4 regions of the Vibrio breoganii genome follow, and region 2 is predicted to be linked to each of the others. Evidence: predicted binding sites of a transcription regulator. Region 2 holds the regulator's gene; each other region holds the start of a gene.

Region 1 (2,207 bases), on a different replicon from region 2:
ACTCTCAATCAAATCAACTCATCAATAAAGTGATTGAAGGAAAAGAGGTCATCATTCGCGATCTTGCTGCCAATCCTGTGCCTCTACTTGACCTAAATGTAATGACCGCTATCAACTCACCGGTTGATACCTTGACCGAGGAGTTAAAACCGATACAGCTGCTATCCGATGAGCTGATTGCTGAGCTTAAGTCCGCTGAAAGCGTGATCATCGGTGCACCTATGTACAACTTTAGCGTCCCTACTCAGCTTAAAAACTACTTTGATATTATGGCGCGCGCTGGAGTGACCTTTCAATACACTGAACAAGGGCCAAAAGGTCTGATTGGAGATCGAGAAGTTGTAGTCTTTACCACTCGCGGAGGCATTCACAAAGACCAGACCTCGGACACTATCGCCCCTTACTTAACTTCCATTCTAGAATTCTTTGGTATCACAAACGTAAGGTTCGTATACGCCGAGGGTTTGAACATGGGTGACGATATGGCAGATGAGAGTCGTAGCGCCGCTCTTAAGGCTTTAACCGTATAATCCCACAGTTAGGGCTTTCCGATCGTGAAGTCCTTTAATTTCCCGCCGCCGCTACTTCGCTCTATTTACTGCTTTAGAAACACGAAAAAATCCTATTATAGAACAGTCAGATCAATAAGAGCATAAACTGTCCAAAATATAGGTTGAATTACTCACGCAAACGTTTACTATACGCGCCAAATTTAATATATCGAAGCTGTATATGTTTGGTGATTTGGACCAATCGTTTCTACCCCGGAACCTAACTCTGGGACTACAGTTTTCCGGTGCTCATTGTTGTTATGCGCACCCACCACTCACATGGGCTTCGATGTCTTGTTCCATTTTTATTAAATGGATCAACTACCTAATTGTTTTAGTTAATTAAGGTCACATTGTGAGTCAAGAAACCCTTATACAGCCAAGCCCGAGTAGCACTTCGGTTATCGACCGTCAGTTCAAGATCAGCGAACGTAAATCTAGCATTGGTACAGAATTGTACGCAGGTTTCATAACCTTCTTGGCGATGAGCTACATCCTAGCGGTTAACCCTGCCATTTTGGGTGACATCCCAGGTATGGATCGCGGCGCAGTGTTTACCGCAACTGCCATTGCGGCGGCCATTGCTACCTTGATTATGGGCGTGTTTGGTAACTACCCTGTTATGTTGGCTCCTGGCATGAGCATGAATGGCTTCTTCAAGGGCGTATTGTTTAGCGGCTCTGTGGCTCTTCTATGGCATGAGGCCTTATTTGGTATCTTCCTATCAGGAATCATCTACCTTATCTTTTCTTTAACTAAGATAAGAAAGACCATGATTGAGTCTATTCCTGAAGATCTCAAGCTGGCAATTACCGTATCTCTCGGCCTATTTATTGCCTTTCTTGGTCTTAAAAATGCAGGCATTATCGTTGCAAACCCGTTCATTCTTGTAAGCATGGGCGATATTAAAGAGCCTCAGGTCCTGATAGCTTACATCAGTATCTTCGTGGCGCTTGGTTGTATGATACGAGACATTAAGCTAGCAACCTTTATCTCATTTGTTACCTCTATTGTACTTACTATTGCGGCCGATACCTTTATGGGTACGGCTAACGCACCAATCCCTGATTCACTGGTATCTATGCCACCAAGCTTAGCCCCAAGCTTTGGTGCAATCTTTAACTTTTCAGCCTTTACACCCGAAAAGCTATTTGACCTGTTATTTATCGTCATCATCTTCTTTATTGTCGACTTCTTTGATGGGTTAAGCACCATCGTTGGTGTAGGTCGCGATGCTGGCATCATTGATAAAGACGGCAAGGTACCAAACGCGAAGTCTGCACTCGTTGCCGATGCTGGCGGTACGGTTATTGGAACTGTATTGGGTACAACCTCGATTACCGCTTTCTCTGAGTCAGGTATTGCGTCTTCTCAAGGTGCACGAACGGGCCTCGCTGCAGTGGTGGTGTCTGGTTTTTTCCTTGTGTCTCTATTCTTGTTCCCTCTATTTTCGATTTTCTCAACCGCAATCGTTGCGCCAGCAATGGTGGTTGTGGGTATCTATATGGTTGGAAGACTAGGTAGCATTCAATGGGAAAAGAAAGAGTCGCGCATTGCCGCCTTCTTTACCATCATGTTTACCATTCTTAGCTTCTCCCCTGCGAACGGCATGGCGATGGGCTTTATCAGCTACTCTTTCTCTATGGTTGTTGCTGG
Region 2 (2,207 bases):
AAGTATGCTGCACTGCCTTACGCCTCTATCTATCTGGATGACAGTAAACTGCTCAATGGCAAGCCTGCTCAAGCTATGGCGCAGCTAATGCTGGATAAAGGCATTGAAGTGGATAAGAACTTCAACGAACCTGCCGATCATCTCGCCTTAGAATTGGACTTCCTTGGTAACCTAATTATTCGCTCCAATGAGCTAGAGCAAGAGTCTCACCTTGAGCAAGCACTAGCTGAACAAAAGGCGTTAATAGAAGAGCATATCCTTTCTTGGATACCGCAATTTTCTGAAAACTGCACTCAATATGATGAGTTTGGTTTTTATTCTTCCGTCGCCGAATTGCTCGTTAACTTCTGTGAATTAGATTGCCGCTATCTGGGCAATGAGTAATAGATTCACATTATGGCCATAAATGCATTGTCAGCACTTGCATTTATGGCTAGACTGCCCGGCGCAATCGTTTGCAGTATAGGCCAAGAGTGCTAACCTCTTCCTAACATTCCATTTTCAATAACCCTCGGTTTTCTTTACAAGGTATAGCATGGCAACCATTAAAGACGTCGCAAAGCTAGCTGGTGTGTCCACTACCACTGTTTCCCACGTGATTAACAAAACTCGTTTTGTTGCAGAAGCAACGCAAGAACGTGTAATGGACGCAGTAAAAGAGCTTAACTATGCACCAAGTGCTGTAGCTCGTAGTCTTAAATGTAACACCACTCGCACCATTGGCATGTTGGTAACTCAGTCGACGAACCCATTCTTTGCAGAAGTGGTCGACGGCGTAGAAAGCTACTGTTACCGCCAAGGCTATACCCTTATCCTATGTAACACTGGTGGGTTATATGAGAAGCAGCGTGACTACATCCGCATGCTTGCAGAGAAGCGTGTCGACGGTATTTTGGTTATGTGTTCAGACCTGACTGAAGAGCTGCGTGGCATGCTAGATTCTCACCCTGGTATTCCGAAAGTAGTTATGGACTGGGGCCCAGAATCATCTTCTGCAGATAAGATCATCGATAACTCAGAAGAAGGTGGCTATCTAGCAACTAAATACCTTGTCGAAAATGGTCATAAGCGAATTGCTTGTCTGACAGGTCAAGCTGAGAAACTGGCGTGCATCGAGCGTATTTCCGGTTATAAGCGTGCTCTAAAAGAAGCGAACATCGATTTTGACGAGAAACGTATTTTCGAAGGCAACTTCGAGTGTGATACAGCCGTTGAAACTGCCGACAAGCTGTTTGCTATTCCAGAAGAGCAGCGCCCTACTGCTGTGTTCTGTTTTAACGACATCATGGCACTAGGCTTGATCAGTCGCCTAAGACAGCATGGTCTATTGGTTCCTGAAGATATTTCGATCATTGGCTACGACAATATCGACCTTGCAGCCTACTTTGCACCTCCACTGACTACGGTTCACCAACCTAAGCGTCGTGTGGGCAAGACTGCATTTGAGATCCTTCTTGAGCGTATCAAGGATAAAGATCACGACCGCCGTGTCTTTGAAATGCACCCAGAGCTGATTGAACGCGCGAGTGTGCGTAATCTTAATGCTGGATAAGTTGTAGAATATTTAAGAACGGCAGCCCTAGGGCTGCCGTTTTTGTTTGCTAAGTTAAATCCTTACCAATAACAAAAGTCATCCTTGAACTTCCAAACCCGTCACCCTCGAGTGCTTCTATCGAGAGTCTACTACCTCCGGAACTCTTCAGGTTCCCGATAAAAGCATTCGGGAACGACGAGCGGGGTTTGAGGTTGTATTTTTACTCTGTAATTTGAGTCAGCTCAGTATTAAACTGCTCGCCCAAAGCCCACCCTACAGAACACACCAAAGCCCCAAAACACGTCACCCTCGAGAGCTTCTATCGAGGGTCTACTACATCGGTAGTTCTTCAGGTTCCCGATAAAAGGCTCGGGAACGACGGTGTGTTTTGGATGGTGCGTTTGTGCTGTCATTTGAGTCCGCTCAGTATCAAAACAAAGCACTCAGAACCCCCAAACACGTCACCCTCGAGTGCTTCTATCGAGGGTCTACTCTCTGCGGAACTCTTCAGGTTTCCGATAGAAGCGATCGGGAACGACGAGGGGTTTGGATGGTGCGTTTGTACTGTAATTTGAGTACGCTCAGTGTCAAAACAGAGCACCCTACAGTAACCAAACACGTCACCCTCGAGCGCTCCTATCGAGGGTCTGCTACCTCCGGAACTCTTCAGGTT
Region 3 (2,207 bases), 190 kb from region 2:
TCTTCACTCATTGAAGCCTCAATGGAAAAACGTGGTACGCCTATAAAAGTCATGTATCGGAGCACTTCAGCCAGTAGCGTGAAACAGGCAGCACTGCACTCCGACCTGATTTTTCCTGCGCTTGGCAACTACGCTAAGCATTGTGGTGAGGGATTACGCGCTATCCAAGTCACCAACATACCCGAAGTAAACAAATTAACCTTATGCGCCTACATCCACAGAAAAAACCGCAAAAGCAAAAAGCATCTTTGGTTGTATGAAATGGTCAAATCAAAATTACAGGGCGATTAGGCGACGACTTTAGTATTGATATAGCCACCATGGCAGCCAATAATTCAATATATAGACTTGCAGTTGGTGCGTATCAGAACGACAGAAGTTTTAGGGAGGTTCAAATCCTTTCATCTCTAACCAAGAGCTAACTAGACTATGAACAGCAAAAACGAAAAAGGCCTGACAACTTAAAAAGTCGTCAGGCCTTATAGAATGTGGCGCGCCCTGTAGGATTCGAACCTACGACCACATCCTTAGAAGGGACGTGCTCTATCCAGCTGAGCTAAGGGCGCGCTATGGGGAAGGATTATACGAGTTGAGAATCAATGGTCAACGGCTTTATTGAACATTATGATCTAAGTGCCGAAAAAAAAGTCAACGTTATACATTGTGGATATAAAATACCCGACGCAAACGTTTGCTATGTAGCAAAACTGTTTCGTTTCTGCGACAATGCGCCAAAATGTTGAACCGCCTTAACTTAGGGATCGTCATGACTGCTCAAAACATTGATGGAAAACTGATTTCTCAAACCGTTCGTTCTGAAGTTTCAGCGCGAGTAAAAGCTCGCACTGAGGCTGGATTACGTGCACCTGGCCTAGCTGTTGTTCTTGTGGGTCAAGACCCTGCATCTCAAGTTTATGTGGGTAGTAAGCGCCGCGCTTGTGATGAGGTTGGCTTTGTGTCGAAGTCTTTTGACTTGCCCTCTACCGCTACCGCGCAAGAGCTTTTAGAGCTGATTGACCAGCTCAATGCTGATAATGAAATTGACGGTATCTTGGTTCAGCTTCCACTTCCAGCGGGCATTGATTCTACTGAGATCCTTGAGCGTATCACTCCAGAGAAAGACGTAGATGGCTTCCACCCTTATAACGTGGGTCGTCTTGCACAGCGTATGCCTAAGCTTCGCTCTTGTACGCCAAAGGGTATCATCACTCTGCTAGAGCGTTACAACGTACCAACACACGGTAAGCATGCGGTCATCGTGGGTGCATCTAACATTGTTGGCCGTCCTATGACTCTTGAGCTTCTGCTAGCGGGCTGCACAACTACAACCTGTCACCGCTTTACTAAAGACTTAGAAAGCCACGTGCGTCAGGCTGACGTGCTTGTGGTTGCGGTAGGCAAGCCTAACTTTATCCCGGGCAACTGGGTGAAAGAAGGCGCGATCGTGATTGATGTAGGTATTAACCGCCTAGACAATGGCAAGCTAATTGGTGACGTTGAGTATGATGTTGCACGCGAGAGAGCAAGCCTTATCACTCCAGTACCAGGCGGTGTTGGCCCAATGACAGTGGCAAGTTTGATTGAAAACACCATGATTGCCTGCGAGCAGTTTGGTAAATAAGCTTTAAGACTGCACAAACAAAACAAAACAAAAAGAGCGAGGATAGTCCTCGCTCTTTTTTTATAATGATTTCAGCTGATCTGCTAAATGACTCACCGCCAAACCAAAGTAGTAGGAGCGGTTCCATTTCATTAGCACCTGATAGTTGTTGTACACCAAGTACACTCGCCCCGACGATGAGTCTGGCGCTATCAGCCAAGCATCAATATCCTTTTTAAGCTTAGGTAAATCATGCCCTTGCAGGTTGCGAACACCCAACTCTTGCCACTGCGCCAATGTTTTGGATTGTTCTGGCTGTCGCCCAAAGAGGCTATCATCTAGAGACTCAGATAAGGTCACCTGACGACCCCAGGTATAGGTATCATTCCATCCAGATTGCTTTAGATAATTAGCAGCAGAGGCGAACACGTCGGATTCATTCTTCCAAATATTCTTGGTGCCATCGCCATTACCATCAGCCGCGTAATTTAAGAAAGAACTTGGCATAAACTGAGGCTGACCCATAGCGCCAGCCCACGATCCTTTCATATTTTTCGCGGTGATATGACCTTCATCTAAAATGGTTAGCGCCGCCATCAGCTCATTG
Region 4 (2,207 bases), 390 kb from region 2:
GATTTCTTCACCCGCGTGAGAGGTGACTTTTTCTTCGTAAGTACGGAAGTAACCCAATAGGTTTGGACGACCAAATTCGTTGTTGAATGCTGCGCCACCTAGGGGGCCTTCAGTCATGATGTCTAAAGCCGTAACGATACGGCCTGGCTTACCAAAGTCCGTTTCCCATGGCTGCTCAAAACCTGGAATACGTAGGTTTGATGTGGTGAAACCCACTAGACCCGCTTTTGGCTTACCACCAATACCGGTCGCGCCTTCATCACGAATCTCACCACCAGAACCGGTTGAAGCACCTGGCCAAGGAGAGATTGCTGTTGGGTGGTTATGGGTTTCAACCTTCATCAAGATGTGTGCATCTTCATGATTGTAAGAGTATTGACGAGTCTCTGGGTTCGGGAAGAAACGACCCACTTTAGAGCCTTCCATAACCGCTGCGTTGTCTTTGTATGCAGACAGAACGTGGTCAGGGGTAACTTCCATGGTGTTTTTGATCATCTTGAACAGTGACTTGTCTTGAACTACGCCGTCAATTGTCCAATCTGCGTTGAAGATCTTATGACGACAGTGCTCAGAGTTTGCTTGAGCAAACATCATCAATTCAATATCGTTAGGGTTACGACCTAGTGTATTAAAGCTATCAACTAGGTAATCAATTTCATCTTCCGCTAGCGCAAGACCCAAGTTTACATTGGCGTCTTCTAGGGCTTTGCGGCCACCGGCTAGTACATCGACAACAGTATGCGGCGCTGGCTCTGCAACAGTGAATAGTGCAGCAGCTTGTTCCATCTCACCAAAGACCACTTCCATCATGCGGTCATGTACCAATGCTTTTACAGCCTTGGTTTGTGCTTCATCCAAAGCAACAGATGTTTCAACATAGTATGCCGTACCACGCTCTAGACGCTTAACCTTGTCCAAGCCACAGTTATGAGCAATATCTGTAGACTTAGAAGACCAAGGAGAGATAGTGCCTGGGCGAGGAGTCACAAGCACTAAAGTGCCTTGTGGTTCATGCTCTTCGATCGTTGGACCATAAGTAAGCAGCTTTTCAAGCTTCTCTGCCTCTGACGCGTCAAGTTCTGCACTCACGTCTGCAAAATGCATAAACTCAGCATAAATACCTGTTACTGGCAGGTCTTGTTCACGGCAAAGTTCTAGTAGTTTTTGTACACGAAACTCAGAAAGAGCTGGGGAGCCACGCAAAATTCTCATGTGCTTAGGTCTCTTTGATGATGGATTAAAGATAATATTCAAATAAAAACAATAACTTAATTAAATTATCCATCTTTATTTCAATATTACCTGGGTTGTTTCGGGCGTATTATAAAGCAAATCTTTTTGTGAAGTAACACAAAAAGCAACCGTTTGCGCAAATTTTTGCGTCAAGGTATCTCTGATGGATACATCGTGAGGTCAAACCCTCAGATGCGAATACAGTTTGCTCATGATTCTAGTTTCACTTCCCCGGTGATAAGGGGTTTGATATAAAGGGCGAAGCGTTAAAAAAAATCCCCCTTATTATTCGGAGTTGTCCCGCACAATGCGCACGTCAGTGTTAACTAAATTCTCCCTGCTAATGGCCTCGTTCATAGCCTTACTTTCTGTCACTGGCTGTCAGTACGAAACCGACACTAAGAACGAATTGCAACAGATCAAAGACCGAGGTGTGCTGCGCGTTGGAACGCTAAACAATCAACTCTCCTATTATATCGGCCCTGATGGCCCCACCGGCTTAGAGTATGAGCTAGCGTCAGAGTTTGCGAAGCAACTTGGCGTTCGTTTGGAGATCAAACCTGCCTATCGCCTCTCTGAGCTATTCCCTGCATTAAGAAATGGCGAGGTCGACATTGTTGCGGCAGGCCTTACTCAGGCACCTAACCGAGTTAAAGCGTTTAGAGCGGGACCGGCTTATTACTACGTCAGCCAGCAAGTGGTCTACAAAAAAGGCACTTGGCGCCCTCGCAACCTAGACCAGCTCATTGAAAGCGGTGAATCCATTACTGTGGTTAAAGGATCGCATTTTGAGCAGACCCTCTTGGATCTTGCGAAGGAGCATCCTGATCTTAAATACGAGATCACCGATAGCTATGATATTAATGATTTGCTAAAACAAGTCTCGCAAGGCGAGCGTCTATTTACAGTCGCCGATTCTATTGAGCTTTCCATTACTCAACGTATCTACCCTAATATCGCACTCGCGTTTGAAT

Evidence for each region. Region 2 encodes PurR, which represses purine synthesis genes. Its sites were predicted from a motif close to TNANGNAAACGTTTNCNTNA; they were not measured.
Region 1: OCU35_RS15815 (NCS2 family permease) is a predicted target of PurR. The motif match lies at 683-702, and genes of this name have one in related genera.
Region 3: folD (bifunctional methylenetetrahydrofolate dehydrogenase/methenyltetrahydrofolate cyclohydrolase FolD) is a predicted target of PurR. The motif match lies at 680-699, and genes of this name have one in related genera.
Region 4: purL (phosphoribosylformylglycinamidine synthase) is a predicted target of PurR. The motif match lies at 1,354-1,373, and genes of this name have one in related genera.

The regions. Positions count from the first base shown of each region.
Region 1 covers NZ_AP024865.1:610,210-612,416, reverse strand. Annotated here, with positions in the region: gene OCU35_RS15820 (NAD(P)H-dependent oxidoreductase) at 1-530, shown strand, start outside; purine riboswitch at 707-806, shown strand; gene OCU35_RS15815 (NCS2 family permease) at 907-2,207, shown strand, end outside.
Region 2 covers NZ_AP024864.1:1,073,065-1,075,271, reverse strand. Annotated here, with positions in the region: gene torD (molecular chaperone TorD) at 1-384, shown strand, start outside; gene purR (HTH-type transcriptional repressor PurR) at 536-1,552, shown strand.
Region 3 covers NZ_AP024864.1:885,462-887,668, reverse strand. Annotated here, with positions in the region: gene OCU35_RS04210 (LysR family transcriptional regulator) at 1-291, shown strand, start outside; tRNA gene OCU35_RS04205 (tRNA-Arg) at 490-566, opposite strand; gene folD (bifunctional methylenetetrahydrofolate dehydrogenase/methenyltetrahydrofolate cyclohydrolase FolD) at 767-1,621, shown strand; gene OCU35_RS04195 (lytic murein transglycosylase) at 1,682-2,207, opposite strand, start outside.
Region 4 covers NZ_AP024864.1:682,516-684,722, reverse strand. Annotated here, with positions in the region: gene purL (phosphoribosylformylglycinamidine synthase) at 1-1,212, opposite strand, end outside; gene mltF (membrane-bound lytic murein transglycosylase MltF) at 1,541-2,207, shown strand, end outside.